DNA from 3 places in the Bombilactobacillus sp. ESL1094 genome. Region 2 is predicted to be linked to each of the others. Evidence: predicted binding sites of a transcription regulator. Region 2 holds the regulator's gene; each other region holds the start of a gene.
The links. The regulator Rex, encoded in region 2, represses fermentation and respiration genes when NADH is low (regulators of the CRP and FNR family bind a similar motif). The targets are predictions, from matches to a motif close to TTGTGAANTANTTCACAA.
Positions count from the first base shown of each region.

Region 1 (3,287 bases), 410 kb from region 2:
AATCAAAGATACTAACAGCAAAATAATCATGACCGTCCCAGCAACCTTAAAACCAAGATCTGCTAAAATCATTGGGAAAATGATCGACCAAATCCCAGAGCTACCACGGACAATAAAGAACATAAACCCTTGGGAGCCAGCACGATACTTTGTAGGAAACAGCTCCACTGCCCATAAAGCATACCAAGCTTGGGCACCAATTCCGGCAGATAGTCCCCAAATAATTACAAAAGCAATTAAAGCGGCCCAGCCGAAGCCAATATAAGTTAAAATTACCCAAGAAATAACAGCCATTAAAGCCCCTACAAAGAAGAAGCCCCGGGGATTAAGCCGATCGCCAAATAAGGCAAAACCGAAGTAACCAGATAAAGCGGTACATAACCACAAAACTGCTTGTAAAATATTGGCTTGCAAGGTATTTAAGCCACCGACAGTTTCATATACAAATGGCATAAAGAAGCCCATCGCCCCCGCAACTAAATTCCAGAGAGCATAAACACCGCATAAGAAGAGAATACTTTTAATGGAAACCATATTCGAAAATAATTCTTTATATGGATGCGGCTTAATTCCTGATTGCCGTTCTTTTTCCTTTTGTTGCAACCAATCCTGAGATTCCGGTAAGTTTCTTTGCAATAACCACGCAATAAATGCCACAATTGTTAAAAAGACAAATAATAAGCGGTTACCTAATAAACCAAGTGGTGCAAATAATGATGCTGCCACAAAAACTAACGTCGGTCCCATGGACCAGGAAAATTGGGAAATTCCAATATCATGGGCCCGATTTTTTCCATCAGATGTTTCACCAATATACGTCCAAGAAGCAGGAACCCCCGCACCTACAGCCATACCTGTCACTAAAAAACCAATTAGTAACATCGGAAAATTAATAGAAAACACAATTAAAAGTGTTCCGACCATGTAGACCAACATATCATAGGTATAAATCATTTTGCGGCCGTATTTATCAGACAAATGCCCGCCAATGATGGCTCCCAATGCCGAACCAAAAGCATTAGCACTCAATGCCCCTAATAAACCGACGGCAAAGCTACTCAAACCAAAGTGCTTTTGCCACATTGTTAAACCTGCACCGCCCGCAACGATTGAGCCTGAGTCTAAAAAATTGGTTAAGGATACTGCCCACGTTGAAGCGTGCGAACTTTTAGCCATAACTTCAGATCTCCATTCATAATTCTTAATCGTAAACGTTTACTGTATAGATTGTAAGCGTAATCGCTAGACTAGCGCAATGGCATAATTCTTGATAATCAGTATCATATTAATACATTTTTTTAATTTAATGATTTTAGATTCTGGAAATCAACCAGGGGCACAGTTCGTAATTTTTATCTATAAAAGCACTTTTTAGATTATTTTTTTGTAAAAATAAAATATTTAAACCATTCATCGCAAAACTTTATGAATAAAATCACAAGTTTTTATTGAAATCGTTTTTTGATAGTGACATAATCATTGTTGAAAAGGGTGAATTTCAAGAAAGGGGTTTTATTAATGAAAATTACTGCCGCTGTTGTCAAAGAACAAGGAGCACCATTTACCTTAGAAGATGACATTGAACTGCACGAAGTTGGTCCGACTGATCTCCAAATTCACATGGTGGCCAGCGGGATTTGCCATTCTGATGAAGCGATTCGCAAAGGCGATGCTTCGGTAGGCTATCCAGCAATTTTAGGTCATGAAGGGGCCGGTATCGTTGAAAAAATTGGTTCCGAAGTGAAAAACTTTCAAGTCGGTGATCATGTTATTTTATCTTTTTACGCTGATGGAACCTGCGATAATTGTTTAAAAGGGGTGCCCACACAGTGTCGTAATTATGGTGATTACAATTTGTCTGGGGTCCGGGCCGATGGTGAAGATCAATTTACTCAGAACGGTCAGCACATCTCTAATATGTTTAATCAATCCTCGTTTACAACGACTACCGTTGTTGACCAACGTAATGCTGTCAAAGTTGATAAAAGTTTAGATTTACGGAAATTAGGACCATTAGGTTGTGGTTATGTAACTGGTTCCGGTACTGTCTTTAATACTTTGCAACCGAAACCTGGTGATACGATCGCTGTCTTTGGTACTGGTGCCGTCGGTCTAGCTGCTATGATGGCCGGACGCATTTCTGGTTGTATTAAAGTTATTGCCGTGGACGTAGTTCCTCAAAGATTGGCCTTAGCCAAAGAATTAGGAGCTACAGATACGATTAATAGTAATGATGAGGATGCCGTGGCTAAAATTCAACAATTAACTAATGGCTATGGCGTTGATTGGACGGTTGACACTACTGGTATTCCTGCAGTAATCAAAAACAGCGTTTTAGCATTAGCTCAAGGCGGAACGTGTGCTGCGATCGCCGTGACACCAAAATTATTAGAAATTTCTACTTGGAATGATCTCTGCGTTGATGATCGCAAAGTCGTTGGTGTCAACATGGGCGATTCCATTCCTCAAGTTGATATTACCCGCTTGATTGAATTTTATAAGTTAGGTTGGTTTGACTTTGATAAAACTGAAAAGTTCTATGATTTCAAGGATATTAATCAAGCCAATGCCGATTCTGTTTCGGGGAAAACGATTAAACCGGTTTTGATTATTGATCCCGACTACCAACCAGATAAATAATCGTCGTTACTCGACAGTAACTTGGGAATTTAAGAGTATTATAAAAGGAAATGTTTGGCTCAATCTTAATCATTGACCAACATTTCCTTTTTGTTCCGTTATTGATTGCTAATCAGCTTGCGAAAGGATTTTATTATGAACGCACAAGTTATCCAAATGCTCCAACAAAAAACCAGTTTAGAACAACAACAAGAAGCAACTCATCATTTTATTGCCGATTTACCACAAAGTGCAGTCGCTACTTCTGTCGATCATCAAGCACTCCTCACTTTAACTAACGATTACTTTTTTAAGTACCATTCTGTCTATATCAGTAAACATAACCGCTTTGCCCCCTACCCTAAACACACGCATAAATTTTTAGAATTAAATTATATGTTAACTGGCAGTTGCTCTGAAGTCGTCGATGGGCAACTAGTCAAATTACATGAAGGTGATATTCTAATGATGAATGTTGGTTGCAGCCACTCTATCAAAGCACTCGGGACCAACGATTTACTCATCAATGTTTTGTTTCGCGACAGTAGTATTACTTTCAATCTATTAAACAGTATTCACAAAAATAATAGTATTACTTATAGTTTTTTATCTGATATTTCTCTTGGCAAGCATCCTACCCGCAATTATATTTTATTTCCGCAAAACCA
Region 1 covers NZ_JBYLUM010000001.1:877,628-880,914, forward strand. Annotated here, with positions in the region: gene AC3B5S_RS04390 (MFS transporter) at 1-1,176, opposite strand, end outside; gene AC3B5S_RS04395 (NAD(P)-dependent alcohol dehydrogenase) at 1,519-2,640, shown strand; gene AC3B5S_RS04400 (helix-turn-helix domain-containing protein) at 2,776-3,287, shown strand, end outside.
Region 1: AC3B5S_RS04395 (NAD(P)-dependent alcohol dehydrogenase) is a predicted target of Rex. The motif match lies at 1,424-1,441, and genes of this name have one in related genera.

Region 2 (3,287 bases):
AGGATTATTCTTAATTTCCCAGAACATCTCATGATAGCCGTGTGTCAAACTACCGGTTAAAGCTAGTTGAAATTCAAAATAAAATCCGTAAGCAATTAAACACACTAAAAGTACTTGCAGTAAAAAATACATAAAGCGTTTGACAGTTAGATTATGCACAATAAATCCTCTTTCGACTTAAATTAATACAGTTTTAAATTTTAGCACAATCTAATTTAGATAGGTATATTACTAGCATAATTTGCCGATAAGTCAAAAGCAGTTAAAATGCGGTATTACAAAAAATATTAAATTAAATATTTAAAAATGAGGTTGTAACTAGCAGCTAAATTGCTTTTGTCACAACCTCATATTAAGTATTAAAAAGTCGGAACAAAAAAATTTCGTAAATCAAACAAACCTTCTCCGCTGATAGTGACTTCAAAAGTCAAAAATCTGTGTTTAACTTCTCAAAACTTTTTGTCCCGACTCTTTTTTGAATATTAATCGACCTTGTCAATTGCTTCGGAAGCAATTATTTGGAGATTTTCCCCTTGAAATTGCCAAGCAGTAATTGGCGCCGGAATAATAAAGTGATCACCTAACTGTAACTCGTAGGTTTTCCCAGCAATCACTAGCTGTCCCGTTCCGGAAATCACGGAACATAAGGTGTAAGCACCCAACTGATGTTGCAAACTTAAAGCATCATTTTGCACTTGTAAGCCCCACACTGCAAAGTATGGCGAAACAGGTGGTTTCACATAAGTGGTGATGGAACTAGCACCAAATTGCTGGACCGCTTGATTAAGTTTTGGTGTTTGGAAAGGAACAGTAATCGTATCTAGAGCCTGTTTTAAATGCAGTTGGCGTTTTTGACCGGTAGCTTGTTCAATACGATCATAATCATACAAACGATAAGTAGTATCACTACTTTGTTGTGTTTCTAAGGCAATAATTCCTTGATTTAACGCATGAACACACCCACTAGGCACAAAAACAAAATCTCCTGTTTTGACTGGCATTTTTTTGAGCAAATGTTCCCAGTCCCCCGAGTCAATCAGTGCTTGTAATTCTGCCTTAGTTTGCGCATTATGTCCATAAATCAAATAGGCACCAGGCTGGGCATCAATAATATACCAACACTCCGTTTTGCCTAGCTCACCTTCATGTGCTTGGGCATAAGCATTATCTGGATGCACCTGAACTGATAAACTAGCTTCCGCATCTAAAATCTTAGTCAATAAAGGGAAAACTTTTCCTTGCGGGTAACCAAACAGCTCTGGTTGTTTTTGCCATAGTTGGGCTAAATCTTGCCCAGCAAAAGGTCCATTTTTAACAGTTGATAAACCATGAGGATGAGCAGAGATGGCCCAACATTCTCCCACTTGACCATCAGGTATGCGATAACCAAAACGTTCTTGTAGCTTACGCCCACCCCAAATTTTTTTTTGGAAAGCGGGTTGTAAAAACAATGGTTCCATCTAATACCTCCTAATAAAAGCAGCCGTAATCAACCAAAATTACTACTAACTTACCGCAAAATTCTCGCCTTACAAGCTAAAAGGTGAATCAAAAGTTAAACATTTAATTTAACTATAGTTATCTAAGAAATAAATTAATGTTTGTAATTCATTCGCTAAATCAACATTGTGCACGCGCACAGAATTAGGAGTTGCCAATCTTAACGGCGTAAAGTTCAAAATACCCTTGACGTTGGCTGCTACCAGTTCATCAGCGACCTTTTGTGCACTGATGACTGGTACTGACAAAATCACAACATCAATCTGTTCATCTGCTAAACGTTGTTCTAAAGAATCGACATCATAAACTTGCACACCATTGACAGTTTGGCCGATTAATTCCGGATTCTGATCAAAAGCGGCCGTAATCTTAATATTGTTCGTCTGTGAAAAGTTATAGTTTAATAATGCACTACCTAAGTTACCTACTCCGACCAACGCTACTTTCGTCGTTTGACTTTGGTTAAGTAACTTTTTAAAAAATTCCAGCATTGGTTCAACTTCGTAGCCGTAACCCCGCTTACCTAAAGAACCAAAGTAAGAAAAATCACGCCGAATCGTCGCACTATCCACTTGAACAGCTTTAGCTAATTCTGTTGAGGAAATCTTTTTAGTATTGGAATCATTTAAAAATTGAAAGTAACGATGATACAACGGTAAGCGCTTAATAGTAGCATTTGGTATTTTGTATTTTGTCATGGTTAATATCCCCTTGTGAACAAGTATAATTGATACTTTCAGTATCTACCTTTTAATATCACAATGTCAAGTAAATAAAATCACAAAGTTATTACCTTGAAAATTAACCATTAATTTTGATAAAAGTTGCCATCTCATACGGTGCTAGTTGTTGCGCGTCTGCTTGTAAAGACTGAACTTCTTCTAACGCATTGGTTCGTTGAAAACCAGCCGCTAAGAATTCCGTTAAAGCAACCGTTTTATTCGCTTGATTACTCAATCTAACCACAATCGCATTCTGAATTGTATAAGCACAGTAGAGAGCCGTAATCGTTACATCCGGATCCAACCGTAAGAAAGTCGCTTGGCGTGGTAACTGAGGTAATGATTTATCAAATTCAACATCCCAAATTTTATTGTCTAACCGATTGACAAATAAATTCAGTTTTTGTAACTGGTAATTAACATTGGGGGCCAACCAATTTTCAGCAGTCCGTGCTAACTGATTCTCGTCTAAGTCCGCAACTGCCACTAATCCAAACGCAAAATGATTTAAGCCGATTTCTTCAGCTAGTGGTGTTGGCGTCATCTGATGACCGACACTAGTAGTGTCGCCCGAAGCTCGCCCGGGACGCCACAATAAATTGGGTTTTCCTAATTGACCCGTAGTGGCTAGTAAAGTGACGGCAAAGCTTTGATTCAATAATTCGTATTCTTTCATGCCGCCACTTAACAAAAACAAACCTTGCTTGGGCTCATACATGCCCACAACTTTATCAAAGTTGTAAAGATTGACCGGTTTTTCAACAAACTCGTCTTGCCAATTATCCGCAATAGGCAAATTAGTAGTGGTTCGAAAACCGCCTTGAATTTGCGCCCACGCCTGTGAACTTTTGATACCCGTGTTAATCTTTAATCTCAAGCGATGATCTAAAGCTTGGTTGTCAATAATTAATTGACCATCTAACACCGAAGAACTTGTTGCTAAACTTAAAATAATTTTGAAGTTCACGTCAATTAATTGCGGATGGTCCTTTTGCCTTTCAGCTAAAGATTTAGGTAACTGCCAAGTACCTTGAACCGTCATAGTTTGTAAATTAGGAGCAGTCT
Region 2 covers NZ_JBYLUM010000001.1:470,806-474,092, forward strand. Annotated here, with positions in the region: gene AC3B5S_RS02535 (LTA synthase family protein) at 1-159, opposite strand, end outside; gene manA (mannose-6-phosphate isomerase, class I) at 483-1,460, opposite strand; gene AC3B5S_RS02545 (redox-sensing transcriptional repressor Rex) at 1,569-2,198, opposite strand; gene AC3B5S_RS02550 (glycoside hydrolase family 38 N-terminal domain-containing protein) at 2,302-3,287, opposite strand, start outside.

Region 3 (3,287 bases), 440 kb from region 2:
TGCCTATGGTAAAGATAACTTGGCCCAACTAGCGTTAGATGCGCAAAAAAATATTGATTTGGCCTTGGGTCGAGGTGGCGATCAAGCAGTTGTACGTGAGGCGGACGAACCAGCACGCTTTTATGGCGGCAACACCAATCCGATGGAAAAAAGGACGCGTGTCCGGGCACGGATGATTAGCCAAGCCTTAAGAGAGTTATTTAACCAAGTTGATGTTATTTATGTGATGGGGCACCAACAACCTGATATGGATTCTTTAGGTGCCTGTTTAGGCATTCATCGAATTGCACAAATGAATAATAAAACTTGTAAAATTGTGATTGATGCTAACGGAGCGCACACAGATGTTGCACGTTTATTGCAATGGATTGAGCAAGACCAGCATTTATCAAATGATTTAATTACGCCACAACAGGCGTTAGATCAGGCTAATGCGCAAAGTATGTTGATTATGGTCGACTTATCCAAACCATCACGTTCCGCTAGCCCAGAATTGGCGGCGAAGTTAGCCGATCAAACGGTAGTGATTGATCATCATCGGCGTGGTGAAGAATTTCCTGCTAATCCATTACTGGCCTACATTGAGCCTTATGCTTCCTCGGCTAGTGAATTGGTAACTGAAATGATTGAATACCAACCACAAAGTCAACAGTCTTTATCTAAACTAGAAGCGACGGCCATGCTAGCTGGCATTTTTGTCGATACACATTCCTTTTCTTTACGTTCAGGAACACGGACGTTTGATGCGGCCAGTTATTTACGCTCAGTAGGGGCTGACAGCACGAAAATGCAAAATTTGCTGAAAGAAAATGTGTCATCCTATATCCAAAGGAACCATTTAATTGATACCGTACAAATGGTGACGCCGCAAATTGCCATTTGCACGGGTGAAGAAGATCAAGTTTATGATTCCGTGATTGCGGCACAGGCAGCCGATACTTTATTGACCTTATCAAAAATTGATGCTTCATTTGTGATTACTAAAAGGTCCGATGCCAAGGTAGCAATTTCAGCGCGGAGCTTAGGTGACTTTAATGTGCAAGTTATTATGGAAGAAATGGGTGGTGGCGGTCATTTATCCAATGCGGCAACGCAATTAGCTGATTACACAATTGCTCAAGCTAAGAAAGAATTGATTGCAATTATCCAACAAAAAGTAGAAGATAAACCTAAGCAAGCAGACAATAACTAGGAGGCATGAAAAGATGCGTGTAATTTTCACACAAGATGTTCGCGGTAAGGGTCGGCGTGGCGAAGTCAAAGAAGTCGCTGATGGCTACGCGCGCAACTTCTTAATTAAAAATGGTAAAGCTCAAGTCGCTACTGCTAAGGCCATCAGTGAATTGAATGGTAAAAAGCAAGCCGAACAACGAGAAAAAGATGAAGAACAAGCTAGTGCTCAAATGATTAAGACCGTTTTAGAAAAAGATGAAACGGTGGTTGAACTACAATCGAAAGCTGGCAGTGATGGTCGGTTATTTGGTTCAATTCCCAGTAAACAAATTGCGCAAGCTTTAAAACAACAGTACCAAATTGAAATTGATAAGCGCAAAATCGAATTGGCCGAGCCGATTAAAGTTTTAGGTTATATGAATGTACCAGTGAAATTGTATCCAGGGATTGAAGCCTCCATACGGGTGCATGTCAGTGAAAAGTAATACTATTGTTGTAATGTAAATTACAGTATTAGTTGCAGAATTTTTTGAGAAAAATTATAAAGAAACTAGGTTCTTGTGAATTCTAGTTTTTTTAATAGCTCAAAGATGTAAGGGCTTGCAGATTGTGAAGCAATTATCTTGTGAAATACTTGACAAATTCGTGAAAACGTTATAAACCATATGTAGATAGTTTTTAGTTTTTATTAAACTAAAATTTTATCGATTTTGGGAGAAAGAAAGTGATGATTGAACCAATTTATTGTTTATGTCTCTTAGACAATAAGTGCGATAAATTTTAAGAATAGGTGATGTGAAAATGAAACCAGAAGATAAGAAGCCAAAAGCTGCACCATTATTGATTCAAATGTTAATTTATGCAGCAATTTTGTTTGTATCACAGTGGATTTCTAATATGATGCCAAAATCATTCCCTGTACCGACGCCGGTTATTGGCTTGATTTTGTTATATTTATTATTGACTTGTCATATTATCAAATTAGAGTGGGTTGATTCCTTTGGAAATGCCATGATTGGTTTAATTGCCTTTTTGTTTGTACCATCCGGAATTTCCCTAGCTGCTAATTTGAACATTATGGCAAATGAAGGTGTCCAATTAGTTATCGTCATTATTTTATCAACAATCGTTTTGTTGGTAGTAACGGCTTATACAACAAGATTGTTATTATGGATCAGTAAAAAGATCAAACATACTGATACAGATACACAAGAACAAGTAGGAGGAGAGAACAAATGATGGCAGAGTTATTATCGAATCCCTTATTTGGTATCTTACTTTCATTGGGAGTTTTTGAAATTGGGCAATACTTATTTAATTTGACTCATGGCTTTTTCTTATTTCAACCGTTGTTTGTAGCGATGGTTTTGGGAATTTTTCTAATTTTCTTGTTAGGAAAAGGCATGGGAATGACGACTGCAGCAGCTTATACGAAATTCTATAAGCCTGGTGGGGATCTAATCTTCTGGTTCTTAACACCTGCCACAATTGCTTTTGCAATTCCGCTTTATAAACGTAATGATGTGTTTAAGAAGAATTGGCTAGTTATTTTATTGAGTTTGTTAATTGGTACCTTTATTTCCTTATTTGTTATTTTGGGAATTTCCAAACTCTTGGGACTCAGTCGGGTCGGCACAGCTTCCATGATGAGTCAATCAGCTACGACTGCGATTGCTTTACCATTGTCAACAGCTATTGGTGGCAACACTGCTGTTACTGCGATGGCATGTATCCTGAACGCCGTTATCATTTATGCTTTAGGTAAATGGTTAGTTAAGTGGTTCAGATTGGAAAGCGACCCCATCGGTGCTGGTTTAGGTATGGGTACTGCTGGACATACCGTTGGTTCTGCTTTTGCCTTGAAATTAGGTTCTGTTCAAGGTGCGATGGCCGCTGTTTCGGTTGTTATCATTGGTATTGTTGATAATATTGCAGTGCCACTGTTTGCACAAATGATGCATCTGTAAACACTAGTTTATAATTTAAATGATAAAACCTTTTCTAGTTAGTTAATTTAAACGTTGGTAACTAGGAAAGGTTTTTTGTTTACTTTCGATGGTATTTAATGTTATTTTGAATATTTTAAAACATATATTATCCCTATATTATCCGTG
Region 3 covers NZ_JBYLUM010000001.1:906,324-909,610, forward strand. Annotated here, with positions in the region: gene AC3B5S_RS04510 (DHH family phosphoesterase) at 1-1,192, shown strand, start outside; gene rplI (50S ribosomal protein L9) at 1,206-1,658, shown strand; gene AC3B5S_RS04520 (CidA/LrgA family protein) at 1,975-2,412, shown strand; gene AC3B5S_RS04525 (LrgB family protein) at 2,412-3,140, shown strand.
Region 3: AC3B5S_RS04520 (CidA/LrgA family protein) is a predicted target of Rex. The motif match lies at 1,797-1,814, and genes of this name have one in related genera.